DNA from 2 places in the Ideonella alba genome. Region 1 is predicted to be linked to the other one. Evidence: predicted binding sites of a transcription regulator. Region 1 holds the regulator's gene; the other holds the start of a gene.
What was found. Region 1 encodes sigma-54, which starts transcription at its own class of promoters, with help from an activator protein. Its sites were predicted from a motif close to TGGCANGNAANCTGCTTT; they were not measured.
Positions count from the first base shown of each region.

Region 2: a site for sigma-54 is predicted at 8,725-8,742, ahead of adh (aldehyde dehydrogenase). Genes of this name have one in related genera too.

Region 1 is NZ_JAGQDD010000018.1:88,913-103,739, reverse strand. Features, by position in the region: gene KAK03_RS19655 (hypothetical protein) at 31-462, shown strand; gene KAK03_RS19650 (DUF2214 family protein) at 550-993, shown strand; gene KAK03_RS19645 (PsiF family protein) at 1,221-1,532, opposite strand; gene KAK03_RS19640 (serine/threonine-protein kinase) at 1,699-3,075, opposite strand; gene argS (arginine--tRNA ligase) at 3,236-4,936, shown strand; gene KAK03_RS19630 (SPOR domain-containing protein) at 4,933-5,610, shown strand; gene KAK03_RS19625 (thiol:disulfide interchange protein DsbA/DsbL) at 5,707-6,351, shown strand; gene lptA (lipopolysaccharide transport periplasmic protein LptA) at 6,533-7,096, shown strand; gene lptB (LPS export ABC transporter ATP-binding protein) at 7,114-7,875, shown strand; gene KAK03_RS19610 (RNA polymerase factor sigma-54) at 7,931-9,445, shown strand; gene KAK03_RS19605 (THUMP domain-containing class I SAM-dependent RNA methyltransferase) at 9,505-10,728, shown strand; gene KAK03_RS19600 (hypothetical protein) at 10,732-11,043, opposite strand; gene KAK03_RS19595 (DsbA family oxidoreductase) at 11,093-11,749, opposite strand; gene KAK03_RS19590 (hypothetical protein) at 11,935-13,842, shown strand; gene KAK03_RS19585 (ATP-dependent helicase) at 13,856-14,827, opposite strand, start outside.
Region 2 is NZ_JAGQDD010000009.1:19,978-34,804, reverse strand. Features, by position in the region: gene sbcB (exodeoxyribonuclease I) at 1-657, opposite strand, end outside; gene KAK03_RS13360 (DNA ligase) at 821-1,690, opposite strand; gene KAK03_RS13355 (methyl-accepting chemotaxis protein) at 1,876-3,399, shown strand; gene KAK03_RS13350 (riboflavin synthase subunit alpha) at 3,389-4,108, opposite strand; gene KAK03_RS13345 (response regulator) at 4,154-6,136, opposite strand; gene KAK03_RS25520 (PAS domain-containing protein) at 6,157-6,570, opposite strand; gene KAK03_RS13335 (DUF779 domain-containing protein) at 6,647-7,036, opposite strand; gene adh (aldehyde dehydrogenase) at 7,142-8,662, opposite strand; gene KAK03_RS13325 (sigma-54-dependent Fis family transcriptional regulator) at 8,972-10,912, shown strand; gene KAK03_RS25410 (methyl-accepting chemotaxis protein) at 10,936-12,420, opposite strand; gene KAK03_RS13315 (response regulator transcription factor) at 12,659-13,021, shown strand; gene KAK03_RS13310 (sensor histidine kinase) at 13,056-14,387, shown strand; gene KAK03_RS13305 (ammonium transporter) at 14,377-14,827, opposite strand, start outside.

The sequences.
Region 1 (14,827 bases):
CCGCACCTACCCCACTTCAGGAGCTTCACCATGACCGTTTCGCGCAGCCTCACCGCCCGTTTCATCGCCGCCGCCCTGGCCCTGGGCATTGCCGGCCCCAGCCTGGCCGGCGTCTGCCAGGACATCACCTTCACCTTCAAGAACGACCACTACACGGGCGACGAGATCAAGGTCAAGAAGGTCAAGTACCGCGACACCACCGCCGCCACCAACAACACCGAGGACGTGATCGACATCACCTGCCAGTTCGGCAATACCTGCAGCACGCTGGGCGATGACCTGGGCTCGGTGGTCGAGGGCCGGCTGGGCCATGACCTGAGCAACGTGCAGTTCTACTACTCCTACCGCGAGGCCGACGGCCAGTGGAGCCTGCCGCAGTGGAGCAAGAAGTTCAAGCCGACCGACAAGGAATGCACCAACGGCCGCAACTACGGCACCTCGGCCTGGGCGATCACCGGCTGAGCGGCCGCCCCGGTTTCCGTTGGACTCGCTTCACCGCCCGCGGCCCCGCACCGCCGGGCGGTTTTTCGTTGTGGCGACAATCGCCGCATGCTGACCGAGGCCCTGATCGCCTATGTCCACCTGGCCGCGGTGCTGGCCCTGGTGGTGTTCTCCACCAGCCAGGCGGCGCTGCTGCGCGCTGAATGGCTCAATGCCGCCGTGCTGCAGCGGCTGTTGGTGGTGGACCGCATCTACCTGGGCTGCCTGGCCGCGCTGCTGCTCAGCGGCCTGCTGCGCATGACGCTGGGCGTCAAGGGCCTGGCCTGGTACGGCGCCCAGCCGCTGCTGTGGGCCAAGCTGCTGGGCCTGGCCCTGCTGGCCTGGGCCGCCGTGGCCCCGCACCGCGCCTACGCCCGCTGGGCCGCTGCCCCCGCCCTGCCCAGCGCCGACGAGGTGGCCCGTGTGCGCCGCCAGGTGATGCGCGCCTCGCACGCGATGCTGCTGATCCCGCTGCTCGCCGTGCTGCTGGCCCGCGGCCTGCTCACCACCTGACCCCCAGACACAACAAAGCCCGGCCAGAGACCGGGCTTCGATAGATCCAGGCAGGACCCCAATCCAGGTCCATGCGCGGATCCGGCTTTGCCGGTCCGCTGCATGAGCCCCCTTGGGGGGCCGAGACCGGACGTCAGTGGTCCTGAGGACCACTGGCGCCTGTCGAGGGGCCGGACCGCTGGTCCGGCGCGGCCTGCCAGGCGCGACCGGCAGGGAGCGTGGGGGCCTTACTTACCCAGGCAGTCCTTCATGAAGGCCTTGCGCTCATCGCCCTTGAGCGCCTTGGTCTTGGCGTCGGCGTTGCAGGTCTTCATCTTCTCTTGCTGGGCGGTGTGCTTGTCCTTGCGGGCCTTCAGGCACTCGGACAGGAAGGCCTTGCGCTCGTCGCCCTTCTTGTCGCCGGCCTGCTGATGGCATTCGCTCATCTTGTTGCGCTGGGCGGTCTGGGCAGCCGACGGGCCGGACGCGGGCGCGGCGCTCTGGGCAGCGGCGGTGAAGGCACAGGCGGCCAGCGCGATGGCGGTGAACAGATGCTTCATGGGGTCCTTCCTAGCAAGGTGTGCAGATGCGTGGTGGGTGAACCGGTCCCCGGTCACACTGGCCGGGGTACCTGGGTTCACAACGCAGGTTGCGCTTCCTCGGTGGACAACACAAGCCCCCGACGGGGGGATGCGTTGAATGCGACGCCCGGGTGTCGGCGCCCGGCTACAGGATGCGGCGCGGATGCGCCATCGCTTCGTGGGCGGCGTGCAGCCGGCGCACCAGCACCTTGATGAAGGCGCCGTCGAAGCGGTGGCGGGTCTCGGTGCTGAGCTCGGCCAGCGCATCGGGGGTGAACGAGATCGTCGTGCAGGGCTCGCTGACGATCACGTCGGCGGCGTGGCGACGCAGCTCGGGGCTGGGCGCCAGGTAGGCCATCTCGCCCACCGAGGTGCCGGCACCCAGGCGCGCCACGCGCTGGCCTTCACGGAAAACCTCGACCTCGCCCTGGGCGATGATGTGGAACTGCCGCCCCTGCTGGCCGCGCTTGTAGATGCGGTGGCCGTAGTGGAAGCGCTGCCAGCGCGCACGCCGCACCACCTCCCACAGCTGCACGTCGCCGAAGTCGGTGAAGAACTCCAGCCCGCGCAGCAGGTTGAAGCGCTCCGAGTCCATCACCTGCTGCAACCGGCCGCGCGGCACCTGGTGGTTGACGATCAGCGCCGAGAGCTGCTGCGCGAAGAGCTGCCAGTTGGCCGGCCGGTCCTCGCGCGACTTGGCCAGCGCGCCGCAGATCACCTGCGACAGCTCCTCGCCCACGCCGGCGCGGCAGCCGGTCAGCGGCTCGGGCGGCACATGGCAGATCAGGTTCAGCAGCGCGCCCTGCGACTCGGCCTCGAAGGGCGGCCGGCCCGCCACCAGGTGGTAGAGCACCGCGCCCAGCGAATAGATGTCGGCGCGGCAGTCCAGCGTGGCGCCATCGAGCTGCTCGGGCGACATGTAGGCCAGCGAGCCCACGCGGTGCACCTGGGTGCGGTCGCTGGTCAGGTTCAGTGCGCTGCCGAAATCGGTGAGCTTGATGTCGGTCAGCTCGCCGGCTTCCTCGACGGTCAGGATGTTGGCCGGCTTGACGTCGCGGTGGATCACGCCCTGGCGCCACACGTAGTCCAGCGCCATCGCGCACTTGAAGCCGATTTCCACCACCTGCTCCAGCGGCAGCAGGCGGTCGGGCGCGCAGTGGCCGCGCAGCGTGTCGCCGGCCACGTACTCCATCACCAGGTAGGCGCGACCGTCGGGCTCCTCCACGGCATCGTAGAGCTGCACCACGTTCGGATGGTTCAGGCGGCCGACCAGCGCGGCCTCGGCGGCAAAGAAGTGGGCCGCGAAATGCTGCTCGGCGGCGCTGCGGCCAGCCAGGGCCAGGGTGCGCTTGATCGCCACCTCGCGCTGGTGGAACTCGTCCCAGGCCAGGAAGACCTCGCTGGTGGCGCCCTCGCCCAGCTTCTTGATCACCTTGTACTTGCCGATCATCCGCAGCGCACCCTCCCGGGCCTGCGGCACGGTGGATTCCAGATGGCGGGACAGATCAGAAAGGTCGGACACGGCGGCGGCAGGGCAGGCGGCAAGGCGGGCGCAGCCCGCCCCCGGTCCCGGGGTACGAACGGCGCTCCCATGGTGCCCGGGCCGCGCGGCGGCAAAGCGGCGAACAGCCGGGCGCCGACCCGCCAGATCGGGCGGGGCCCCCAACCGTAGAATCGGGCCCATGATCCAAGCCAAGGCAGAGCTCCAGGCCGCGCTGGCCGCCGCCGTCGCGCAGCTGGCCCCCGACGCCGCCCTCACCCCCGTCTTCGAATCCCCCAAGCAGGCCGCCCACGGCGACCTAGCGATCACCGCCGCCATGCAGCTGGCCAAGCCGCTGAAGGCCAACCCGCGGGCGCTGGCCGAGCAGCTGATCGCCGCGCTGAAGGCCCAGCCCGCGTTCGAGCGCTGGGTGGCGGCGCTGGAGATCGCCGGCCCGGGCTTCATCAACCTGCGCCTGAAGGACAGCGCCAAGCAGGCCGTCGTCGCCGAGGTGCTGGCCGCCGGCAGCGCCTTCGGCCGCCAGCCAGCCAACGGCCGCAAGCTGATGGTCGAGTTCGTCTCGGCCAACCCCACCGGGCCGCTGCACGTGGGCCACGCCCGCCAGGGCGCGCTGGGCGACAGCCTGTGCCACCTCTTCGAGACCCAGGGCTGGGACGTCACCCGCGAGTTCTACTACAACGACGCCGGCGTGCAGATCGCCACGCTGGCCACCTCCACCCAGTGCCGCATCCAGGGCCTCAAGCCCGGTGACGACGGCTGGCCCGAGAGCGCCTACAACGGCGACTACATCGCCGACATCGCCGCCGACTTCCTGGCCAAGAAGACGGTGACGGCCGACGACCGCGCCTTCACCGCCTCGGGCGACCCGGCTGATCTGGACGGCATCCGCCAGTTCGCCGTGGCCTACCTGCGCCACGAGCAGGACCTGGACCTGCAGGCCTTCGGCGTGCAGTTCGACAGCTACTTCCTGGAAAGCAGCCTCTACACCAGCGGCCGCGTCGAGCAGACGGTGCAGCGCCTGGTGGACGCCGGCAAGACCTACGAGAAGGACGGCGCGCTGTGGCTGCGCAGCACCGACGACGGTGACGACAAGGACCGCGTGATGCGCAAGTCCGACGGCTCGTTCACCTACTTCGTGCCCGACGTGGCCTACCACGTGACCAAGTGGGAGCGCGGCTTCAGCAAGGTCATCAACTGCCAGGGCACCGACCACCACGGCACCATCGCCCGGGTGCGCGCCGGCCTGCAGGGCGTGGGCGCGGGCATTCCCCAGGGCTACCCGGACTACGTGCTCAACACCATGGTGCGGGTGGTGCGCGACGGCGCCGAGGTGAAGATCAGCAAGCGCGCCGGCAGCTACGTCACGCTGCGCGACCTGATCGACTGGACCAGCAAGGACGCGGTGCGCTTCTTCCTGATCAGCCGCAAGGCCGACACCGAGTTCACGTTCGATGTGGACCTGGCCCTGAAGCAGAACGACGAGAACCCGGTCTTCTACGTGCAGTACGCGCACGCGCGCATCTGCTCGGTGCTGGCCCAGGCCGCCGACAAGGGCCTGACGCCCGAGGGCGCCGACCCGTCGCTGCTCACCGCCCCCACCGAGCTGGCGCTGATGCTCAAGCTGGCCGACTACCCCGGCATGCTCACCAGCGCCGCGCGCGACCTGGCCCCGCACGACGTGGCCTTCTACCTGCGCGACCTGGCTGCCGCCTTCCACAGCTACTACGCCGCCGAGCGCTTCCTGGTGGACGACGCGGCCCTGGCCCGCGCCCGCTTAGGCCTGCTGGCCGCCACCCGCCAGGTGCTGCGCAATGCGCTGGCGCTGCTGGGCGTGGGCGCCCCTGACCAAATGTCGCGCGACGCCGCGCCGGAGACCGCATGAACCGCACCCCCCCGGCCGGCGCCCAGCGCGGCGGCACCTTCGTCGGCATCATCATCGGCCTGCTGATCGGCCTGGGTCTGGCGCTGCTGGTGGCGCTGTACATCGCCAAGGTGCCGGTGCCCTTCGTCGAGAAGGTGCCGCACCGCACGCCCGAGCAGGACGCCGCCGAAATCGAGCGCAACCGCAACTGGGACCCGAACGCGCCGCTGGCCGGCAAGCAGGCCGGCAAGCCGGTGAACGACGCGGCGGCCCCGGCGGCCAGCGCCCCGGCCACGGCGCCGGCCGCGCCGGCCGTGGTGCCTGACAAGCGCGCTGCCGCGTCGGCGCCCAGCCCGACCGCCCCCGCGGCCGAGCCGGCCAAGCCGGGCCGCGACCCGGCCGCCATCCTCTCCGGCCAGAGCCCCGCGGGCACCGACGCGGCGTCCAAGGACCCGTTCGTCTACTTCGTGCAGGCCGGCGCCTATTCCAACGCCGACGATGCCGAACAGCAGCGCGCCCGCCTGGCCATGCAGGGCATGACCGCCAAGGTCACCGAGCGTGAGCAGGGCGGCCGCACCGTGCACCGCGTGCGCCTGGGCCCCTACGACACCCGCGCCGAGGCCGAGGCCCTGCAGGACCGCCTGAAGGCCGGCGGCGCAGAAGCCGTGCTGGTGCGCCTGGAGCGTCCGCACTGAGGCCGCCGGCGGGCACCGATTGAACTTCCGGTCATCGCCACGGTCGCACCAGGCGTTGACACCTCACTTTCCTTGGCAGCACACAGGACGAACGACATGCTGAACCGGCGCGAATTCACGGGGGCCCTGGTGGCCGTTGGCGGTGTGGCCACCACCAGCCTGGCCCAGGCCCAGGGCGGCCCGGTCGAGGGCACCCACTACATGCGCCTGGCCAGCCCGGTGCCGGTGTCGGTGCCCGGCAAGGTGGAGGTGCTGGAATTCTTCATGTACAGCTGCCCGCACTGCTTCCAGTTCGACCCGGCGCTGGAAGCCTGGGTCAAGAAGCAGCCCGCCGACGTGGCCTTCCGCCGCGTGCCGGTGGCCTTCCGCCCCAACCTGGAGATCCACCAGCGCCTGTACTACGCGCTGGAGGCGCTGGGCCAGCTGGAAGCGCTGCACACCAAGGCCTTCAACAGCATCCACGTCGAGCACAAGATGCTGCTCAAGGACGAGGACGTGGCCGCCTGGGGCGCCGCCAACGGTCTGGACGGCGCCAAGCTGCTCGACACCATGAAGTCCTTCTCGGTGGCCGGCAAGGTGCGCGCCGCCAAGCAGACCATGGAGGCCTACCGCGTCGACGGCGTGCCGATGCTGGCCATCCAGGGCCGCTGGACCACCTCGGGCTCGACCGCCGGCACCCACGAGAAGGCGCTGGCCGTGGCCGACTACCTGGTCGCGCAAGCCCGGAAGACCAAGACCTGACCCCCTGGGCTGGCCGCTGCGCGGCGTCACCCCTCCGCCGGGGCCCGGTGCACGCCGTGCGACGCCCGCGCTGAGCCCCAGGCTGGCGCACTGACCCCGCTGGGGCTGTCTTTTTCGTGCCAACGGGCTGGCGCTCGGGTGCCGGGGCCGTAGAATGGTCTGCAATTTCCGTGCCGCAGCCATGTCCCGCCGCCCTCCCCTCTGTCTGATCGCCGCGCTGGCGCTGCTGGCCTGCGTGCCGGCCCGGGCCGAGCGGGCCGACCGGACCAAGCCGCTGGTGGTGGAGAGCGACGGCAAGAAGGCCGCCTCGGTGGACCTGAGCAAGCGCACCACCACCGTCGTCGGTAACGTGGTGATCACCCAGGGCACGCTGCAGATCAAGGCCGACAAGGTGGACGTGCGCGAAGACGCGCCCGGCCGCTTCAGCGCCACCGCGCTGGGCAGCGCCGCCCAGCCCGCCACCTTCCGCCAGAAGCGCGACCGGGTGGACGAGGTCATCGAGGCCCAGGCGCTGCGCATCGAGTACGACGGCGGCGCCGACCGCATCCGCCTGGTCGGTGAGGCCCGCATGCGCATCCTGCGCGCCGGCCAGCCGGCCGACGAGGCCACCGCGGCCGTGATCGTCTACGACCAGCCGGCCGACACGCTCACCTTCGAGGGCGGCAGCCCCGGCAGCACCGCGGCGTCCAGCCGCCCGCGCCTGGTGTTCGTGCCACGCGCCGACAACCCCGAGGCCCCGCGTTGACCACGGTCGCTCCGGTCATGGCGGCCGCCGCTGCCAGCGTCAGCCGTCTGGAGGCCACCGGCCTGCGCAAGGCCTACGGCGCGCGGGTGGTGGTCAAGGACGTGCACCTGTCGGTGGGCGCCGGCGAGGTGATCGGCCTGCTCGGCCCCAACGGCGCCGGCAAGACCACCACCTTCTACATGGTGGTCGGCCTGCTGCGCTGCGATGCCGGCGAGATCCACATCGACGGCGAGCCGGTGCACCGCAAGCCGATCCACCAGCGCTCGCGCATGGGCCTGTCCTACCTGCCGCAGGAGGCCTCGATCTTCCGCAAGCTGACGGTGGACGAGAACATCCGCGCGGTGCTGGAGCTGCAGTACGGCGCCGACGGCAAGCCGCTGTCGGACAGCGAGATCCAGTCGCGCCTGGACGGCCTGCTGAACGACCTGAGCCTGACCAGCCTGCGCGACTCGCCGGCCCCGGCGCTGTCGGGCGGCGAGCGCCGCCGCGTGGAGATCGCCCGCGCGCTGGCCACGCAGCCGCGCTTCATCCTGCTGGACGAGCCCTTCGCCGGGGTCGATCCGATCGCGGTGATCGAGATCCAGCGCATCATCCAGTTCCTCAAGGCCCGTGGCATCGGCGTGCTGATCACCGACCACAACGTCCGCGAGACCCTGGGCATCTGCGACCGCGCCTACATCATCAGCGCCGGCACCGTGCTGGCCGAGGGCACGCCCGCCCACATCGTCGAGAACCCGGACGTGCGCCGGGTCTACCTTGGCGAGCACTTCAGAATGTGACCATGACGGCCCTGCTGTATTCCCTGCCCGTCATCCCGGCTGAGCGGCGAGCGCGATGAAACCGACCCTGCAGGTCCGCCTCTCGCAGCACCTGGCGCTGACGCCCCAGCTGCAGCAGTCGATCCGCCTGCTGCAGCTGTCCACGCTGGAGCTGCACCAGGAGGTCGAGCAGATGCTCGACCAGAACCCCTTCCTCGAAACCGAGGACGAAGGGCCCGGCTTCGAATTCACCTCGGTGGACCGCGCCAGCAGCACCAGCCAGCGCGAAGAGGCCGACAGCGCCGGCGCCTCGGTGGGTGAAGGCGGCGACGAGTCCGCCGGGGTGGACAGCGCCGACTTCGGCACCACCGAGCGCGACGACTGGGAAAACGGCACCGAGCGCGACGACTTCGACGGCATCCGCGAAACCCCCGGCACCGGCAGCGGCCAGGGCAACGACGACGACTTCGAGCCGCAGGAGCGCAGCGTCAGCGGCCCCACGCTGCAGGAGCACCTGCGCCAGCAGCTGCTGGGCATGCGCCTGTCGCCGCAGGACGCCGCCGCAGTGCATGTGCTGATCGAGTCGCTCGACGAGGACGGCTACCTGGATGGCACGCTGGAGGACATCGCCGAGCGCGTGGCCGACAGCCTGGGCCTGGGTGACCTGGACGACCGCGACGAGCTGCTGGACCAGCTGCGCTGCGGCCTGGCCTGGCTGCAGAGCATGGAGCCCGCCGGCGTGGGCGCTGCCAACCTGGGCGACTGCCTGTGCCTGCAGCTGCGCCACCGCCCCGCGGGCCCGGCGCGCGACTGCGCGATGGCCATCGCCCGCAGCCACCTCGAGCTGCTCGCCCGGCGCGACCTGAAGAAGCTGGCCAGCGCCACCGGCGCCGACGAGCCCACCGTCAAGGCCGCGCAGGCGCTGATCGTGGCCTGCGAGCCCAAGCCCGGCCGGCCCTTCTCGCCGGCCGAGAGCCTGATCGTGGTGCCCGATGTGATCGTCGTGAAGAGCGGCCGCAACTGGAAGGTCACGCTCAACCCCGACGTGATGCCCAAGCTGCGCGTCAGCGAGCTCTACGCCCAGGCCATCCGCGGCCAGCGCGGCGGCGGCAACCTGTCGGCGCGGCTGCAGGAAGCACGCTGGTTCATCCGCAACATCCAGCAGCGCTTCGACACCATCCAGCGCGTCAGCCAGGCCATCGTCGAGCGCCAGAAGGCCTTCTTCACGCACGGCGAGATCGCGATGAAGCCGCTGGTGCTGCGCGAGATCGCCGACGAGCTGGGCCTGCACGAATCCACCATCTCCCGCGTGACCACCGCCAAGTACATGGCCACGCCCTTTGGCACCTTCGAGCTGAAGTACTTCTTCGGCTCCAGCCTGAACACCGACGCCGGTGGCAACGCCAGCTCCACCGCGGTGCGGGCGCTGATCAAGCAGTTCGTCGCCGCCGAGGACATCAAGAAGCCGCTGTCCGACAGCCAGATCGCCGACATGCTGGAAGAGCAGGGCATCCAGGTGGCGCGCCGCACCGTGGCCAAGTACCGTGAAGCCTTGAAGATTGCGCCGGCCAACCTGCGCAAAGCCATGTGAACACCCCCCGCCGCGTCACCCGCAGCGACGCGCCGGCCGCCGCCCTCGGCCCCGGCGTGATGTTCCTGCCCTGCGCCGCCGGGGTGGAGCCGCTGCTGGCCGATGAATGCGCGCGTTTGCTGCCCGAGGGCACGAATGTGGAGGCCAGCCGCGGCGGCGTCTTCGTCGATGGCACGCCTGAGGACGCGCTGCGCCTGAACCTGGGCAGCCGCCTGGCCCAGCGCGTGCTGTGGCAGGTGGCCGGCGGCGTCTACCGCGACGAGCGTGATCTGTACGACCTGGCCCGCCAGGTCGACTGGACCCGCTGGATCACCCCCGCGCAGACGCTGCGCGTGGACACCAGCGCCTGGCGCAGCCCGCTGCACAGCCTGAACTTCGCCGGCCTGAAGATCAAGGACGCGGTGTGTGACGCGCTGCGCGACGCCACCGGCGAGCGCCCCAGCGTCGACACCCGCTTCCCCGACCTGTCGCTGGTGCTGCACCTGGGCCCCGAGCATGCGCAGCTGAGCGTGGACCTGTCCGGCGAAGCCCTGTTCAAGCGCGGCTGGCGCGAGGCCAAGGGCGAAGCCCCGCTCAAGGAGACGCTGGCCGCCGCCATGCTGGCCGCCGCCGGCTGGCAAGGCCGCGAACAGGACGGCCCGCTGCTCGACCCCTGCTGCGGCGCCGGCACCATCGCCATCGAGGCCGCGCAGATCGCCTGCGGCATCGCCCCCGGCGGGCAGCGCCGCTTCGCGTTCGAGAAGCTGCTGCCCTTCAAGCCGCTGCTGGGCACCTGGGGCCAGATGAAGCGCGCCGCCGAGGCCGCCGTCCACGCGCCCGCGGTGAAGATCTACGCCGGCGACGTGAGCTTTCGCATGACCGACTTCGCCACCCGCAACGCCGAGCGCGCCGGGGTGGCCCACGCCATCGAGTTCAAGACCGCCGACGCGCTGCAGCGCCCCGCCCCCGCCGAGGCCGGCACCATCGTGATGAACCCCCCCTATGGCGAGCGTATTGCGCCCAAGGGTTCCGGCCAGGGCACCGGCGGCGTGCGCGGCGAGGTGATGGGCGAGCGCTTCGAAGGCGCCGCCGACGCCGGCGAGTTCTACGCCCGCCTGGCCGCCCACTGGAAGAAGGCCTACACCGGCTGGACCGCCTGGGTCCTCACCCCCGAGGCCAAGACCCCCAGCCTGATGCGCCTGAAGGAAAGCCGCCGCGTGCCGATGTGGAACGGTCCGATCGAGTGCCGGATGTTCCGGTTTGATCTGGTGGCGGGGTCGATGCGCAAGGATGCGGCAGGTTGAAGCTCAGCGCTTGACCACCGGCCTGCCCGTGAGTGTGGCCAGATAGCGCGAGACGCGGTCGTGCTGAGCCGTCATGCGCTCGGCCATGCCCTTTTGCGGCGTGGCCAGCAGGCGGTCCATCGACGCCGAGGTGATCGTGGCCACCGCCACCGGCGGCACCACGCTGCGGTCGACGTAGACCTCGTACTCGTAGCCGCCAATGGTGGCGATGTGGTCCACGGTCGCGGTGCGTGCTGCGACGGCTTCGCTCAGGGCCCGACGGGCCAGATCCGACGGTTCCTGGGCGCACACGGCGGCGGACAGGGACCAGGCCATCACGGCGCTCAACCATCGTGTCACGAGGTGCCGCCTGTCTGTGCCGGCTTCAGGCCGCGGCCGCCCCGGCCGCCTGCCGCAGCGCCTGCGCAAACACTTCGGGCGGCTGCCCGCCGCTGACCAGGTACTGGCGGTTGATCACCACCGCGGGCACCGAGTGGATGCCGGCCTGCTGCCACAGCGCCTGCTCCTGGCGCACCTCGGCGGCGTAGCGCTGCGGATCGTCGATCACTGCGGCGGCCTCGGCGGCGTCCAGCCCGGCCTCGGCCGCGGCGGCGCGCAGCACCGCCGGGTCGGCCGGGTTCAGGCCGTCGCGGTGGTAGGCCAGCAGCAGCGCCTGCTTCAGCGCCTTCTGTTCGGTCTCACCCACGGTGCCGGCCCAGTGCAGCAGGCGGTGGCCGTCGAAGGTGTTCCAGATGCGGGTGCGGTTGGCGGTGCGCATCGGAAAGCCCAGCGCTTCGGCGCGCTGCTGGATCATCTGCGCGGCGCCGGCCAGTTCCTCGCGGCTGCGGCCGTACTTGCGTGACAGGTGCCCGGCGATCTCCTCGCCCTCGGGCGGCATCTGCGGGTTCAGCTCGAAGGGCTGGAAGCGCAGCGATACCGGGCCGATCTCGGGGCCTACCTGGGCCAGCGCCTGCTCCAGCGAGGCCAGGCCGATCGCGCACCAGGGGCACACGATGTCGGAGACGAACTCGATCTGCATCATGGCCCTAGTCTAGGTCCATGGCGCGCTCACTTATGATCGACGGCACATCGACCTGACAAACAACAGGGGGAGACATGATGCGATGGACAGGATGGCGCGCGGCGCGCCGGGCAGGGGTGACTGTGCTCTGCGCAGTCCTGGTGGCCTGCGGAGGCGGTGGCGGTGGAGGCGGTGGCTCGGATCCTGTGACGCCGCCAGGCGACACGACCAGTGGCCTGCTGCCCACTGCGCCGGCGGTCGGCGCGACCCTGCATGTCGACGCCACCGTCCTGCGCCCGCTGCGCGACGGCACGGTCAGCGTCTACCGGGGCCGCACGATCAACTCGGGCGCGACCACCGAGTACGACAACACCGTCACGCAAAGCGTCAGCGGCACGCGTCTGCTGGACCAGGCCAGCAATGACCTGGGCCAGGGGCCGGCCACGGCCGATCCGGTCGTCGTGGCCAACGGCCGGGTCACGATGAACACCAGCATGCCCTGGACCGACGGCGGCCCGCAGAACCCCTTCGAGCTGGTGCTGCTGAGCTCACCGGTGCGGCTTGGCGAGCGGCATGTTGCCATCGACAAGCGCTACACCGACGTGGGCACCGATCTGGATGGCGACAAGCTGAATGACCAGATGGATGTGGCCATCTGGACCCTGGTGAAGTCCGAGGACACGATCGATCTGCCGCAGCGCAGCGACGTCAAGGCCGTGCGTGTGGACACCGAGATCCGGCTGCGTGCCCGCTACAGCAGCGACGGCTCGACCAGCGATGTCGTCTCGGCCACGGTCTCCGAGTGGTACGCACCGGGACTGGGTCTGGTCCGGCGAACGCTCGATCTGCCCGGCTCCATCCCCCGCGCCCAGGCCGAGGAGGTGCTGGTGACGATGGATGCGCTCGACACCGGCCTGGGTTACACGCCGCTGCAGGTCCAGGTTGGCGCCAGCGGCTCGCCGGTGGCGGGACAGACCCTGCCCGAGCCCCGCGCCGCGGCAGCCTGGGACAGCCACGCGGTGGTGGCCACCAGCATCCCGGGCCGCAGGGCGTCAGAAGGTCTGGCCTTCAGCCAGCTCGATGCGCGCGGACAGGTGATCAAGACCGCGGTGTTCCGCAGCCAGGACATCCTGGAGCCCGGCAACGCCGTCGTCGACGTTCAGCTGCTGGCCACGCCCGATGCCCTGCTGACCGTGCTCTCCTCCAGCCGCGGCAGCCGCCTGCTGAGGCTGGACACCACCGGGCAGACGCGGCTGGATGCCGGCAGCGTGGCGCTGGTCAGTGGTCCGCTGGAAGCGGACTACGACAGGGTCCTGACCACCGCAACCGTGGTGGGCAACACGCTGTGGTTGGCCTGGATCGCCCCAGACGGTCAGAACAGTCAGTTTGAAGACCTCTACACCCAGTTCATGCGTGCGTTCGATCTGCGTGGGGTCCCGCTGGGGCCGGTGCTGCGGGTGGCCACCAGCACCAACCCGCTGGGCTGGCGCGCCCGGCGTCTGGACGCCGCGCCAGAGGCGGGCGTGCTGAGCTTTGCCGAGGTGGAGGCCAGCAGCGACGCCTGGCAACTGGCCCAGGCCCGGCCGACCGATCAGACGCTGGCGCCCCTGGTCAGCCTCCGTCCGCTGCCGGGCACCAACGGCGTCTGCGGAACCGCGGGCCCCTACAGCGGCCGTATGCAGGTCCAGGCCCTGGGCAGCACCTCCTTGCTGCTGTGCCAGACCTCGTTCAATCACCTGGGCCTGGCTGACCTGGGCAGCCAGCTCACCGTGCCGCGCGACGGCTCGGGCCGCCTGAGTGCGAGCTCGCTGCTGGGTGCGGATTGGACAGCCCGGGGCGCCCTGGTGGACCTGGGCGCCAGCGCGCAGACCCTGGCCCTCGGCGCTGAGCAGTCCGGACGCCTGTTCAGCTGGGACACCCAGGACAGCCGCTTCTACCGGCTGGCCGAGTTGCCGCTGGTGGCGGGCCAGACCGACGCCGCGCATGTGCGCACGCTGGCCCGCTGGTCGTCGCTGGGCGCCGGGCCAGCGTATCTGATGCCCATGGGCAACCGGGTGCTGGTGATCAACCGCCAGACCGATGGGACCCTGAGCACCCACATCGCCTGGCGCTGACCCCGGGGTGGCCTCACCAGGCCGATCGCAGCCGCGCCCGCAGGTCCAGCGGCGGCCTGGTGGGCGGGCCCTTGGCGGCCTCTGCCGCTGCCTCGGCCGCACGGGCGCGGCGCGCTGGTGAATCGGCCTCGAACAGCGGCAGCAGCGCCTCCGGGATGAAGCGCGTGCGGCCGCCGTACAGGTGGCGCTCGCCCATCGCCCGCTGCTGGGTGACATAGAAGCGCTGCGGCACGATCAGCTGCAGGTGGCGCTTGGCGCGGGTCATGCCCACGTAGAGCAGGCGGCGCTCTTCCTCCAGCTGCTGGGCGCTGCCGGTGGACAGGTCGGACGGCAGGCAGCCGTCGACCATATTCAGCAGGTACACCGCCTGCCACTCCTGGCCCTTGGCCGAGTGCAGCGTGGAGAGGATCAGGTAGTCCTCGTCCTTCAGCGGCGGGCCGCTTTCGTCGCTGGTGGCTTCGGGTGGGTCCAGTGTCAGCTCCGTCACGAAGCGCTCGCGGCTGGCGTGGCCGGCGGCCAGCTGCAGCAGTTGCTGCAGGTCCAGCGCGCGCACCGCGGCGTCTTCCTCGTGCAGGCGCTCGAGCTGCGGCAGGTACCAGTCGATCGCCAGCGCCAGTTCGTCGGGCCAGCCGCGCTGGCCGCTGCGCAGGGTCTGGCACAGCGTGGCGAAGGCGGCCAGGTCGGCACGCGCGGCGCTGGGCACGCGCGCGGCGGCCAGGGCGGCCCAGGGTTCGGGTGAAGCGTCCATCGCGTCCAGCAGCGCCGCGGCGCGGCCCGGGCCGATGCCGGGCAGCAGCGTCAGCAGCCGAAAGCCCGCCAGCCGGCTGCGCGGGTTGTCGATCCAGCGCAGCAGCGCCAGCAGGTCCTTGACGTGGGCCGCCTCCAGAAACTTCAGGCCGCCGAACTTGACGAAGGGGATGCGCCGGCGCGCCAGCTCCAGCTCGAGGGCGGCGCTGTGGCTGCCGGTGCGAAACAGCACCGCCTG
Region 2 (14,827 bases), on a different contig from region 1:
GCCCACGCCGATCTCGTCCCACACCGCCTGCTTGTGGCGCAGGCGCAGGCAGAAATCCCACAGGCGCGGGTTGGCCTGGCGGATCAGGCGGGCCAGCGCGATCGTGGCGCGCACATCGGACAGCGCATCGTGGGCGGCCTCGTGCAGCAGGCCGTTGGCGGCGCTCAGGTGCTCCAGCTTGAACGAGGGCCGGCCGTCCTCGTGGGTGGGCCACTGCAGGCCATCGGGGCGCAGCGCGTAGAGGCAGCGCACGGTGTCCAGCAGGTCCCAGCGGCCGCAGTCGTTCTTGTACTCGCGGGCGTAGGGGTCGATCAGGTTGCGCCAGAACAGGTGGCGGGTGACCTCGTCGTCAAAGCGGATCGAGTTGTAGCCCACGCCCACGGTGCCGGGCTGGGACAGCACCTCATGGATGCGGCTGGCAAAGTCGTTCTCCGGCAGGCCCAGTTCGGCGCAGTGCTGCGGCAGGATGCCGGTCAGCAGACAGCTTTCAGGGTCGGGCAGGCTGTCCAGCGCGGGTTGGCAATAGACCATCACCGGCTCGCCGACCTCGTTCAGGTCGGCATCGGTGCGCACGCCGGCGAACTGCGCAGGACGGTCACGGCGCGGCACGCGGCCGAAGGTCTCGTAGTCGTGCCAGAAGAAGCTGAGGTCGCTCATGGCGCCACGATAGCAGCGCACGGCGCCGGCGCGGGCCGGCCGGGCGGGGGCACGCTGACGCCCCGCTGGGCCAGCCTGGCGGCGCGCCGGGCAGCGTGCCGTACACCTTGCCGTGCAGGGCGCCGTGCAGGGCGCCGTGCATCAAGGCCTGGCTGGCGCCGCTTCAATCGCCCGCCCCCAGCAGGCGCCAGAAGCTGGCGTGGCGAGGCAGCCCGGTCGAGGTGCGGCCCCGGTGGTGGAAGGCCACACGGCTGCCCAGCGGCGGCGGCTGGCGACGCTGGGCGTCGGACAGGCCGCTGCCGATGCGGAACACGCGTCCCTGCGCGTCGCGCACCGTCAGCGCGCCCACCAGGCCGGAGAGGCGACCGCGACCCGGAACCAGGCCGATGACCACCGCTTCGTCGTCGGGCTGGGGCTTGAGCTTGAGCAGCGCATCGCTGCGGCCGGTGTGCCAGGGGCTGTCGGCACGGTGCAGCATCAGGCCCTCGCCGCCGCCCGCCACCACCTCCTGCAGCCAGGCGGCCAGGGCCTGGGCATCGGGCAGGCGGCGTTGCGGCGCCACCTGCCAGACGCCATCGGCCGCGGCGAGGCGCTGCAACTGGGCCACGCGCTCGGCGAAGCTGCCGCCGCCGCCTGGCAGCTCGAACACCATGAAACGCACGGGCGCCCAGTCGGCCTCCGAGGCGTCGGCGCGGTGGACCAGCGCCGACATGGCCTGGAAGCGGCCGCGGCCCAGCCACAACTCGCCGTCCAGCGCCTGGGCCGGCAGGCGGGCCAGAAAGCCCGGCGGCGCAGGGAGCTGGCGGCCGCTGCGGCTGCGCAGGCGGGTGCCGTCCCACAGCGCACGCACACCGTCGTATTTCTCGCTGACCAGCCAGCCGGTCGGGTCTGGACGGGCCGGCGCGTCTCGGGCCAGCAGCAGTGCGGGCGGCGCCTGTGGCTGCGCCACCTGGGCGGCCGTGACGGCACTGGCGGCGAGGGCAGCGCTGGGGGCATGGGCAGCGACCGGGGCCGCAGACAGGTCAACGGGCATGTCACCCACGATAAATGCACCACGCGCGTGCGCGCTACCCGCTGATGGGGGAGGTGGATGCCCGCAATCGGTGCCTGTCCGGAAATTGCCGGTGGGCGACCGCTGATTTCGCGGTTTTGCGTCGGCGCCGTCCCTTCAGCATGGCGGCTTCGAAGATCCGACCCCGCTTCCCGAGGCCGCCAGACATGGACATCCGCATCAAGCTCCCCCTCGCCTTCGCCGCCGTGCTGGCGCTGACACTGCTGGCCGGCGGCGGCGGACTGTGGCAGGCCCAGCGCAGCATGACTGTGTTCGAGGTCGAGGTGCAGGGCCGCCATGCCGACGTGCGCGCCGCCGACGACCTGGAATCGCACTTCAAGACGCAGGTCCAGGAGTGGAAGAACGTGCTGTTGCGCGGCTCGGACACGGCGCTGCTCGACAAGCACTGGAAGGCCTTCGAGAAAGAGGAAAAGCTGGTGGACGACAACGCCCGCGCGTTGCGCCTGCACCTGGACGATGCGGGGGAACAGGCCCTGGTCGATGCCTTCCTGGCCGCCCACGCCAAGATGGCGCAGGCCTACCGCGGCGGCCTGGAGAAGTTCAAGGGCAGTGGCATGGAATCCTCGGTCGGCGACCTGGCCGTGCGCGGCATCGACCGCGAGCCGGCGCAGTTGCTGAACAAGCTGCAGACATCGATCACCGAGCGCAGTGCGGCCGTGGCCGCGCAGGCCGCGGCCGCCGGTCGGCAGGCGATCGGCTGGAGCGTCGGCCTGATGCTGGCGGCGATGCTGGCCGGCATCGGCATCGCAGTGGTGATCAGCCGCCAGGTGTCGGCCTCGCTGCAGGCGGCGATCGATGCCGCGCGCCGCGTGGCCGCCGGTGACCTGCGCCAGGCCATTGACGCACGCGGCAGCGACGAGCCGGCCCGGCTGCTGCAGGCGTTGTCGGAGATGCAGGCGCACCTGCGCGACCTGGTCAGCCAGGTGCGCGCTGGCGCCGAGAGCGTGGCAGCCGCCAGCGGCCAGATCGCCCAGGGCAACGGTGACCTCGCCGGCCGCACCGAGCGCCAGGCTTCAGAACTGCAGATGGCGGCCAGCTCGATGAGCGACCTCGGCGACACGGTGCGCCGCAACGCCGACAACGCGCGCCAGGCCACCGGCCTGGCCGCCACCGCCAGCGAGGTGGCCCAGCGCGGCGGTCAGGTGGTGCACGACATGGTGAGCACCATGCGCGCGATCGACGACAGCGCCAAGCGCATTGCCGACATCATCGGCGTGATCGACGGCATCGCCTTCCAGACCAACATCCTGGCGCTCAATGCCGCGGTCGAGGCGGCCCGTGCCGGTGAATCCGGCCGCGGCTTCGCGGTGGTGGCCTCGGAGGTGCGCAGCCTGGCACAGCGCAGCGCCGATGCGGCGCGCGAGATCAAGTCGCTGATCCAGGCCAGCGTCGAACGCGTGGGCCAGGGCAATGAACTGGCCGGTCTGGCCGGGCACACGATGCAGGAGGTCGTGACGGCCATCGGCCGGGTCGACCAGATCATCCGCGAGATCAGCCAGGCCAGCGACGAACAGAGCGCCGGCGTGGGCGCGATGGGCCAGGCGGTGGCGCGCATGGATGGCCACACCCAGCAGAACGCGGCGCTGGTCGAGCAGACCAGTGCCGCCTCCGAGAGCCTGAGCCGTCAGGCCACGGCGCTGGTGGAACGGGTGTCCACCTTCAGGACTTGACCGGACCGCCCAGGCGCGGCGCGGCACCCGCCAGCAACTCGGTGCCCAGGCCCTTCTCGGCCAGGAACTGCTCCAGCAGCGGCATCAGCGGCCCCAGGCGCTCATCCAGGGTGTCGCGCACGGTGTCGACGAAGACCTGGGTCTGGCGCTCGATCTCGATGTTGAGCCGGTCGCCCGGGCCCTTCTCGGCGAAGGTGGTCATGCGCAGGGTCTCAGGGATCAGCCAGACCTCGAACCAGCCCGCCTGGCGGTCGGCCTCGGCCACGGTCAGGCTGGCGCCGTTGATGGCGATGTAGCCCTTGGCGAACACGTAGCGCATCCACGGCGGGGGCACCTGGATGCGCAGCACCTGGTTGTTCTCGGGGCGGCGCACCTCGACCACCTGGGCGGTGAAGTCGATGTGGCCCGAGAGCGGATGACCGCCGATTTCGGCACCGTCCCTGGCAGCGCGCTCGACGTTGACGCGGCTGCCCTCGACCAGCCCGCCCAGCGAGGTCAGGTTGAGGCTTTGCAGCATCACGTCGAAGTCCGCAGCGTCATCGCCATGCAGTGCGGTGACGGTCAGGCAGACGCCGTCGGTGCTGACGCTGGCACCGATGGCCAGGCCCTGGGCAAAGCCCGGCGGGAAACGCAGCGTGAAGCTGCGCAGGCCCGGTCGGTCGATGATGCGCTCGACAGTGGCGACGCCCTGGACGATCCCGGTGAACATGGTGGGGAGATGGAGAACCGATGGGGGTCCGATTGTCGCCGCTGTTCAGACGGCCTGCCGGGCGGTCCAGCGACGCACGGCTTGCAGCGCCTCCTCCCAGGCGACGAGGTAGGCGCTGGCCAGGCGCGCGCTGGCGGTGAGATCGCCGCTGCGCGCCGCCGCCTCCAGCACCACGGCCTGCTGTTGCAGGCGCAGCGCCCCGATGGCACCGGCTGCCGACATGGCGGTGTGGGCCAGCCGGCCGACACGGTCGAGTTCACCGCGCGCCAGCGCCTCGAGCAACTGCTCGCGGTCCCCGGCATGGGCCTGGGCGAAGGCCTGCAGCAGACGGCGCTGCAGGTCCTCGCGCCCCATGCAGCGCTGCAGACCCAGGCCGAAATCCACGCCACCGGTGACCGCGGGCAGCGCCTGCGGGGCGGCCGCGTCGTCGGCCCGCCAGCCCAGCCAGTGGGCCAGCGTGCGGAACAACTGCACCGGCTCGTAGGGTTTGACGATGACGTCGTCCATGCCGGCCAGCAGACACAGCTCGCGGTCGCGCGCCATCGCATGGGCGGTCATGGCCAGGATCGGCCGGCCCGGCCCCCAGGCCGCGCGCAGCCGGCGCGCCACCTCGTGGCCGTCCAGGCCAGGCATCTGCACATCCAGCAGCACCAAATCGTGCGTGCCCGCCAGCGCGGCCGCCAGCGCCTGCTCGCCGTCGACGGCCATGTCCACCCGCGCGCCGGCCACGTCGCACAACAGGTCGGCGGCCACCAGGCGGTTGAGCGCGTTGTCCTCGGCCAGCAGCAGATGGCGGCCGCGCAGCCAGGCCAGCTCGGGCGGCGGGGCCGCCGCGGGGCGCAGCACCACCGTGGCGCGCTGCTGCAGCAGGGGCAACAGGGTCTCGGGCGTCACCGGCTTGGCCAGGTAGCCGCTGAAGCCGGCCTCGCGCGCACGCGCGGCCACGCCCTGGTCGCCATAGGCCGTGACCATCACCAGCGGCGGGCAGGCGGTGCCCAGGTGCTGGCGCAGGCGCTCTGCGGCCTCGAACCCGTCGATGCCGGGCATGCGCCAGTCGATCAAGGCCAGGTCGTGGGGGTGCCCGGCCAGCAGGGACCGGGCCTCGTCGACCGTGCCCGCCTGGCTGACGCCGCAGCCCATGGCGCCCAGCAGGTCGGCCAGGATGGCGCGCGCGGCGGCGCTGTCATCCAGCACCAGCACCTGGCGGCCCTGGCCCGCCTGCGGCCAGGCCGGCTCGGACGCTGCGCCGGGCACACGACCGAAGGGCAGCAGCACGGTGAACTCGCTGCCCCGCCCCGGCTCGCTGCGCACCGAGATCGAGCCGCCCATGCGCTCCACCAGCTGGCGGCTGATCGCCAGGCCCAGGCCGGTGCCGCCATGGCGCCGCGTGGTGGAGGCGTCGAGCTGCTCGAAGGGCTGGAACAGGCGGGCCTGCTGTTCGGCGTCCATGCCGGCGCCGGTGTCGCGCACGCTGAAGCGCAGGCGCCAGCCGTCGCCGTCCTGGGCCTCGGCCTTGACGGTGACGACGACGATCTCGCCGCGCTCGGTGAACTTGACTGCGTTGCCGCACAGGTTGAGCAGCACCTGGCCCAGGCGCAACGCATCGCCGACCAGCTCGCGCGGCACATCGGGCGCGGTGTGCAGCAGGAAGTCCAGGCCCTTGTCCGAGGCCCCGTGGCCGACGATGGACGTGACCCGGTCGAGCACCTCCTGCAGCACGAAGGGCTCGTGCTCGATCTGCAGCTTGCCGGCCTCGATCTTGGAGAAGTCCAGCACGTCGTTGAGGATGCCCAGCAGCGACTGCGCCGCCGACTGGATGTGCTGCAGGTACTCGCGGCTGCGCGGGCCGAGCTGCTCATCGCGCAGCGCCAGGCCCGACAGGCCGATGATGGCGTTCATGGGCGTGCGGATTTCGTGACTCATGTGGGCGAGGAAGTCAGCCTTGGCGCGACCGGCCGCGTGGGCCTCGTCGCGCGCCAGCAGCAGCGCCTCGTTGCTCGCCTCCAGCTCCAGCGTGCGGTCAGCCACCCGCTGCTCCAGGCCCTGGTTCAGGGCCCGCAGCTCGCGCTCGGCGCGGCGGCGGGCCGAGATGTCCTCGACGAAGACCAGCGTCTCCTGCTCCGAGCGGAAGGGTACGTCGGTGACCGAGATGTGGCACTCGAACTCGCTGCCGTCCAGGCGCCGGCCGATGGTCTCGTAGCCGTCCTCGACCGCCAGGCCGGCCTGGCGCTGCGGCGGGCCATCTCCGGGCGGGCCGACGGCGCGATCAGGTCGGGCACCTGCAGTGATTCGATCGCCACCCCATCGGCCAGGCCGAACAGGCGGCGAAAGGCGGGGTTGCCATAGACGACCCGCTCGCCGGCGGACACGCCGATGGCCACGGGCGCGGCCTCGATCAGGCGGCGAAAGCGCCCTGGCTCGGCGTCGGTCTCGGAGCGTCGCTCGCTCGGTGTGCTCTCCATCGGCAGCCCCTCTCGGTACGGCATCGGTGCGGCGGACCGGCCCGATGATGCCGCAGCACGGCGCCGCTGGCGAGTCTCAGCCCGTCGCCAGCCCCGGCAGCGGGTGCGCGGCCAGCCAGGCGGCCTCGGCGTCGGTCCACAGCCGCGTGCGGGCCTTGAAGTGCAGTCCCTCAGCATCCTCCAGCGAGAAGCTGCCCAGGCTGCCCTGCCCGACATCCAGGATCAGCTGCGTGCCCTGCATGTAGTCGGCCTGGGTGCGGCCCACCCACATCGTCACGCCGTCGATCTCGCCGTAGTGCAGGTCATCCGGCGTGAGGCGCATCTCGCCGGGCTGGAAGGCCATCGGGGTCGAGCCGTCGCAGCAGCCGTGCGACTGGTAGAGGAAGATCGCGCCGTGGCGCTGGCGCAGCCGCTGCAGCAGGTCTCGGGCGGCATCGGTGGCCACCACGCGCTGAACCGGGTCCATCGTGTGCTCCTGGATGAAAAAAGGGCAGCCCGGAGGCTGCCCTGCCAAGATCGCCCGGGGCCGACCAGGCCCACAGGCGTCCCGATCACGAAGAAACAGGCCGGCTCAGAAGAAGCCCAGCTTGTGCGGGCTGTAGCTGACCAGCAGGTTCTTGGTCTGCTGGTAGTGGTCCAGCATGACCTTGTGCGTCTCGCGGCCGATGCCCGACTCCTTGTAGCCACCGAAGGCGGCGTGCGCCGGGTAGGCGTGGTAGCAGTTGGTCCACACGCGGCCGGCCTGGATGCCGCGGCCCATGCGGTAGGCACGGTTGCCGTCACGGCTCCAGACGCCGGCGCCCAGGCCGTAGGGGGTGTCGTTGGCAATGGCCAGCGCCTCGGCCTCGTCCTTGAAGGTGGTCACGGCCAGCACCGGACCGAAGATCTCCTCGCGGAACACGCGCATGTTGTTGTGGCCCTTGAACAGCGTCGGCTGGATGTAGTAGCCGCCCGACAGGTCGCCACCCAGCTGGGCCGCGCTGCCGCCGATCAGGACCTGGGCGCCCTCCTGCTTGCCGATCTCCAGGTAGGACTGGATCTTGTCCATCTGCATGGCCGAGGCCTGGGCGCCGATCATGGTGTCGGTGTCCAGCGGGCTGCCCTGCTTGATGGCCGCCACGCGCGGCAGCACGCGGGCCATGAACTTGTCGTAGATCGATTCCTGGATCAGCGCGCGCGACGGGCAGGTGCAGACCTCGCCCTGGTTGAAGGCGAACAGCACCAGGCCCTCGATCGCCTTGTCGAAGAAGGCGTCGTCGGCATCGGCCACATCCTCGAAGAAGATGTTGGGGCTCTTGCCGCCCAGCTCCAGCGTGGCGGGGATCAGGTTGGCGGCCGCAGCCTGGCCGATGATCTTGCCGGTGGCGGTGGAGCCGGTGAAGGCGATCTTGGCGATGCGCTTGCTGGTGGCCAGCGGCATGCCGGCCTCGCGACCAAAGCCGTTGACGATGTTCAGCACGCCCGGGGGCAGCAGGTCGGCGATCAGCTCGGCCAGCACCAGGATCGACACCGGGGTGCTCTCGGCGGGCTTGAGCACCACGCAGTTGCCGGCACCCAGCGCGGGGGCCAGCTTCCAGGCGGCCATCAGGATCGGGAAGTTCCAGGGAATGATCTGGCCGACCACGCCCAGCGGCTCGTGCAGGTGGTAGGCCACCGTGTTCTCGTCGATCTCGCTGATCGCGCCTTCCTGGGCCCGCACGCAGCCGGCGAAGTAGCGGAAGTGGTCCACGCTCAGCGGGATGTCGGCGGCCAGGGTCTCGCGGATCGGCTTGCCGTTGTCCACGGTTTCGGCGTAGGCCAGCTTCTCCAGGTTGGCTTCCAGGCGGTCGGCGATCTTCAGCAGGATGTTGGCGCGCTCGGCCGGGCTGGTCTTGCCCCAGGCGTCCTTGGCCTTGTGGGCGGCGTCCAGGGCCAGCTCGATGTCGGCCTCGGTGGAGCGGGCGGCCTGGGTGTAGACCTTGCCGTTGATCGGCGTGATCACATCGAAGTACTGGCCGCCCTGCGGCGCGACGAACTTGCCGCCGATGAAGTTGTCGTAGCGGGCCTTGTACTGGACCGGGGCGCCGGCAGTGCCGGGAAGGGCATACAGCATGGGGTGTCTCCTGTGGTGGCTTGCGGCGCCGTGAACCGTTCACTGCGCAGCGCGGCGGCCGCATCGCAGCGTTTGTGCCAGCGCAAGTTCCGCCAGGAATCGCGCCTTCGCCGTCCAAAGCGGGCCCGGAATCTGCACCGCGTTGTGCAGCACCGGCTGATCACCGGCGCACCTGTTCCGACACGACGCAGATGACCCCGCAGATCCTGCACAAACCGTCTCCAGATGGGCCCCCCCCGCCGCCAACCCTGGTGATCACCCTCATGCACGAGTTTGCATAGGTCGATGCGACTGTTCCTTGGCTGAACCATGCACCACGCCCTCACCCCCGTCCTGCCCCCTGCCGATGTGCGCGAGGCCCGAAGGCAGCTGAACAACTCCGGCGAGGTTTCGACCGAACTGCTGGGACCCCTGCTGGCGCGCAGCTGGCAGCGCTGCGCCAGCGCCGGCCTGCAGCCGGACGGCCGCACGCCCGGCACGCCGCACGCCTCTGCGGCCCAGCTGGCGCGGGCCCTGGAGCTGCAGCGCGACCTGCTGTCGCACGCCCGCCCGGTGATGGAGTTCCTGCACGAGCAGACCCGCGACACCGACAGCATGGTCATCCTGGCCGACGCCCAGGGCATGCTGCTGCACGCGCTGGGCGACGACCACTTCATCGACCGCGCCGAGCGCGTGGCGCTGCGCCCCGGCGCCAACTGGCACGAGCGCTGGCGCGGCACCAACGCGATCGGTACGGCGCTGCAGGAGGCGCAGCCGGTGTCGGTGCATGCCGGCGAACACTACCTGGAGCGCAACGGCTTCCTGACCTGCGCCGCCGCGCCGATCCACGACCCCACCGGCCGGGTGCTGGGCGCCCTGGACCTGTCGGGCGACCACCGCGGTTTTCACCGCCACACACTGGGCCTGGTGCGCTCGGCGGTGCGCATGATCGAGCACGGGCTCTTCCAGTCGCGCCACGGCCAGGGCCTGCGCCTGCGCCTGCACGCCCAGCGCGACGGCCTGGGCTCGCTGACCGAGGGCCTGCTGGCACTCAGCGAAGACGGCTGGCTGGTCGGCGCCAACGACACCGCGCTGAAGCTGCTGGGCCTGGGCTGGGCCGATGTGGCCGCCCGTCGCCTGCCCGACCTGCTGGCGCTGGACACGCTGCAGCTGCTGGCCAGCGCCCACCGCGGCCTGCGCCAGCCACAGGCCACGCAGACCCGCGATGGCCGCAGCCTGTGGTGGATCGCCGAAGCCGATCGGCAGACCGTGGCCTCGCTGCGCACGCCCGTGCCGGCACCCGCGCTGCCCCCGGCGGCCGATGCCCTGGCCGCGCTGGACACCGGCGACAGCGCGCTGCGCGCGGCGCTGGAACGTGCGCGGCGCGTGCAGGGCAAGCCGATCGCGCTGCTGCTGCTGGGCGAATCGGGCGTCGGCAAGGAGGTCTTTGCCCGGGCCGTGCATGCCAGCGGCCCGCGGCGCGAGCAGGCCTTCGTGGCGGTGAACTGCGCGGCCTTGCCCGACACCCTGATCGAGGCCGAGCTGTTCGGCTACCGCCCCGGCGCCTTCACCGGCGCCCACCGTGACGGCGCTCCCGGCCGCATCCGCGAAGCCGATGGCGGCACGCTCTTCCTGGACGAGATCGGCGACATGCCGCTGGCGATGCAGGGCCGCCTGCTGCGCGTGCTGCAGGAGCGCCAGGTGACACCGCTGGGTGGCGGCAAACCGGTTCCGGTGAACATCCAGCTGATGTGTGCGACCCACCGGCCGCTGCGCGAGGACATGAAGGCCGGCCGCTTCCGCGAGGACCTGTACTACCGCATCAATGGCCTGGCCTTGCAATTGCCAGCACTGCGCGACCGCCAGGACCTGGCCGAGTTGGTGCGGCGCCTGCTGGGCGAGATCCGTCCCGGCCTGGCCACCGTGCTCTCACCCGAGCTGGCCACGCTGGCGGCCCGCTACGCCTGGCCCGGCAACCTGCGCCAGCTGGCGAATGCGCTGCGCACCGCCTGCGCCCTGATGGACGAGCGCGAGGACGAGATCGGCTGGGAGCATCTGCCCGACGATCTGGCCGAGGACCTGCGCCAGCTGCGCGAACGCACGGCCTCAGCGCCAGGCGCTGCGGCGGCCGAAGGCACGCTGCGCGAACTGGAGCGCCAGCAGGTCGAGGCGGCGATGGCCCTGGCCCGGGGCAATGTGTCGGAAGCGGCGCGCCGTCTGGGCGTGAGCCGCAACACGCTCTACCGGCGTCTGCGCCAGAGCGGCCACTGAGCGGGTCGCGCCAGCAGCGGCGCTCAGAAGTACTCGACGGCGTCGGCGGTGGCGTCGGCGGCCGGTGCGGACGAGGCCGCGGATGGCGACAGGTTCGCCGCCGGTGCCGAGGCCATCGGTGCCCCTGCCGAGACCGGTGCCGTCGACGGCGGCGCGTCGCCATCGCCCAGCCGGAAGGCGCCCAGCACCGATTCGAGCTGCTGACCGCGGTTGTGCAGCGCGCCGGCGATGCGCCCCAGCGAAGCGGCCATCGCGGCGTTGTCGCGCGTCAGCTCGTCCACCTCGCGCACTGCGCCCGTGACCGTCTCGATGCTGCCGGCGTGCTCGCTGGTGTCGGCCGACAGCGTGGCGAAAACCTCGCCCACGTTGCGCACCGAGCGCACGATCTCGCCCATCGCCGTTCCCGCGGCATCGACCAGGTCCGAGCCCTGGCGCACCGTCTCGTTGGAGCGCTGGATCAGTCCTTTGATCTGCGATGCGCTGGACGCCGAGCGCAGCGCCAGCGAGCGCACCTCGGCCGCCACCACCGCGAATCCGCGGCCCTGCTCGCCCGCACGCGCCGCTTCGACCGCGGCATTCAGGGCCAGGATGTTGGTCTGGAAGGCGATGCCATCGATGACGCTGATGATCTCGGCGATCTCGCGCGAGGAGGCGTCGATGTCGCGCATCGTGTGGACCACGCGCCCGAACAGCTCGGCACCGTGTTCGGCCTGCTTGGAGGCATGCTCGGCGGTGCTGCGCGCTTCCATCGCGGCATCGGCGCTGCTCTTGACGATCACGCTGATCTGCTCGAGCGTCATGACGGCGTCGCGCAGCCCGGCCGCGCCGCGCTCAGTGCGCGCCGTCAGCTGGTGGGATTCCTGGGCCAGTTCGGCCGAGGCCGATTGCACCTCGGACGACGCGGTCCGGGCCTCGCGCAGCGCGCCGGCCATGCGGTCCTGCAGGTCCCGCAGGCGCTTGCCCAGCGTCGACTCGGCGCGCACCGCGCTGAGGTTCAGGCGGATCGGCCCCTGCTGGCCCATCGCCCGGACCAGGAAGGTGACATCGGCGTTCTCGGCGAACTGGCGGCCCAGGTGCAAGGTACGGGTCGACAGCAGCGCCCCCTGCACCAGCACCAGCAGCAGCGGCAAGGGCTGCAGCGGCATCGCAACCAGGCCGCTGAGCGAGAGCAGCAGCGGCGTGGCCACCAGCGCCACGGTGGCCGCCACCAGCAGTGGCAGGCTGCGCAGCGGCGGCAGCAGGCTCAGCGCCAGCATCGACACCAGCGCGCCCTGGGCCATGTCGGGGCCCAGCGCCTGCCAGGCCACGGCCATCAGCACCTGCGCCATGCCGACCGCCACCGTGTCCAGGCGACGCCAGCGGCGCCAGGCCCACCACACGATGCCCAGGGCGACACCGACCATGGGACCCAGCCAGACCGCGTCGCCGGGCGTGGCATGAACGCCCAGCAGCGCCAGCAAGGCCAGGACGGCGAGGCCGGGCAGGAAGGAAGCGTTGGAGCTTGGCATCTCGGAACAGGTCCAGCCGCCGCGACGGGCGCGGCTGGGTCAGGGTTGAGGAATGGGGGGCAGCTTACGGGGATCCCGCGACCCAGCGTCTGGCGATATGCACCGCTGTGGGGCCGTATATGCGGGCTTCGGCGTGCCGCAAGCGCCCTAGAGTCCGCTCAGGCACCCTGGTGGCGGGTACGCGCCACGCCCGGGTGAATGACAGACACGGCCAACGCCTGCATTGAGGACCCCACCCATGAAGCGCATCCTGATCGTCGAGGACCAGCCCGACATCCGCGAACTGATCCGCATGAGCCTGGAAGCCAGCGACTTCGAAATCCACGAGGCCGAGGATGGCGAGTCCGCGCTGCAGATGACCCGCCAGCTGCAGCCCGACCTGCTGCTGCTGGACGTGATGATGCCGGGCTCGATCGACGGCATCGGCGTGTGCCAGAAGCTCAAGGGCGATGCGGCGCACAAGCGCACCCGCATCGTGATGCTGTCGGCGCGCAGTGGTGCCGCCGACCGCCAGGCCGGGTTGCGCGCCGGTGCCGACGACTACCTGGTCAAGCCGTTCAGCCCGCGCCAGTTGCTGCAGGTCGTGCGGCGCAGCCTCTGACACCACCGGCCCACCGAACTGCGGGAAGCATTGCGTGGAAGTCATCGAACACCACCGCCGTCGTCGCACGCCAAGAGTCGTCGGTGCACCGGACGGCGCGCTGGCGCGCGGGCTGGGGCGGCCCTGGCTGACCGCTGCGGCCGTGATCGGCCTGGTGCTGGCTGCCGGCCTGTCCGATCATCTGGCCCTGCCGGCCGCGGGCCTGCTGGCCCTGCTGCTGTGGCGGCAATCCAGCCTGCGCTGGCATGCCGAGCGGTCCACCGCCGACCGCGGCGACGAGGTGGCCGCGCGCACCCGCTGGCTGGACGCGGTCAGTGGCCTGTCGCCCGACGCCGTCCTGGTGTTCGAGCGCGACACCGACGGGCAGCTGCGCCTGGTCTTCACCAATCCGGCCTTCAGCGAACTGTTCGGCCTGCGGCCGCAGGAACTGCTGGGCCTGAGCGAGGCCGCCACCGACGAATGGCTGGCCGGACTGGCCAGCGACGAGCGCCCGATGCCGCCGCTGCTGGACGGCGACGCCCGCATCGAGCTGGCCGGGCCGCCGCTGCGCACCCTGCTGCGCACCTCGCGCGAGGACCGCAGTCAGCGGGTCTACTACTTCCGCGACATCACCCACGAGACCGCGGTGGAGCGCCTGAAAAGCGAGTTCCTGACCACCGCTGCGCACGAGCTGCGCACCCCGCTGGCCAGCGTCTACGGCTTCTCCGAACTGCTGGCCAGCGGCCGGCTCAGCGAGGAGCGCCGGCAGCAGGTCTGCAGCGTCGTGCACCGCCAGGCGGGCGTGCTCAAGCACCTGGTCGACGAGCTGCTGGACCTGGCGCGCCTGGATGCCCGCGGCGACGCCGACTTCCAGCGCCAGCCCTGTGACCTGCGGGAGATCGCCAGCGAGGCCATCGAATCGGCGCAGTCGCCCGACGAGGACCAGCGGCTCCAGTGCGCCTGCGGCGAGCAGGCGCTGTGGGTCATGGGCGACGCCTCGCGGCTGCGCCAGGCGCTGGTGAACCTGCTGGCCAATGGCCTGAAGTACTCCATCGCACCCGCACCGGTGCAGCTGCAGCTGCACCACGAGCACCTGGACGGCCAGGACTGGGCGGTGGCCACGGTCAGCGACCAGGGCATTGGCATGACGGCCGAGCAGCAGCAGCGCGCCTTCGAGCGCTTCTACCGCGCCGACCCGTCCGGCCATCTGCTCGGTGCCGGGCTGGGCCTGTCGATCGTGCAGGAGATCGTGCAGCACCATGGCGGCCGCATCGACCTGCGCAGCCAGGCCGGCGTGGGCAGCCATTTCTCGGTGTGGCTGCCCGTCTGTGGGGCGGCGCAGACCCCGGCGGTTCAGGCCCTCGAGGCCGCCGAACTCACCAGCTGACTTCGCGATCGGGCGTGGCGCCGATGCGGTGGATCGACAGATCCGCGCCCTCGTACTCTTCCTCCTGGCTCAGGCGCAGGCCCAGCACCGCCTTGATCACGCCATAGACCACCAGACCGCCGGCAAAGGCCCAGGCCACACCAGCCAGCGTGCCGATCAGCTGCGCGCCGAGCGTGACGCCCCCCAGTCCGCCCAGCGCGGTCTGACCGAAGATGCCGCAGGCGATGCCGCCCCAGGCGCCGCACAGGCCATGCAGCGGCCAGACGCCCAGCACGTCGTCGATCTTCCAGCGGTTCTGCGTCAGCGTGAACAGCGAGACGAAGATCGCCCCGGCCACGCCGCCCACCACCAGCGCGCCGGCCGGATGCATCAGGTCGGATCCGGCGCACACCGCCACCAGGCCGGCCAGCGGGCCGTTGTAGGCGAAGCCGGGGTCGTTC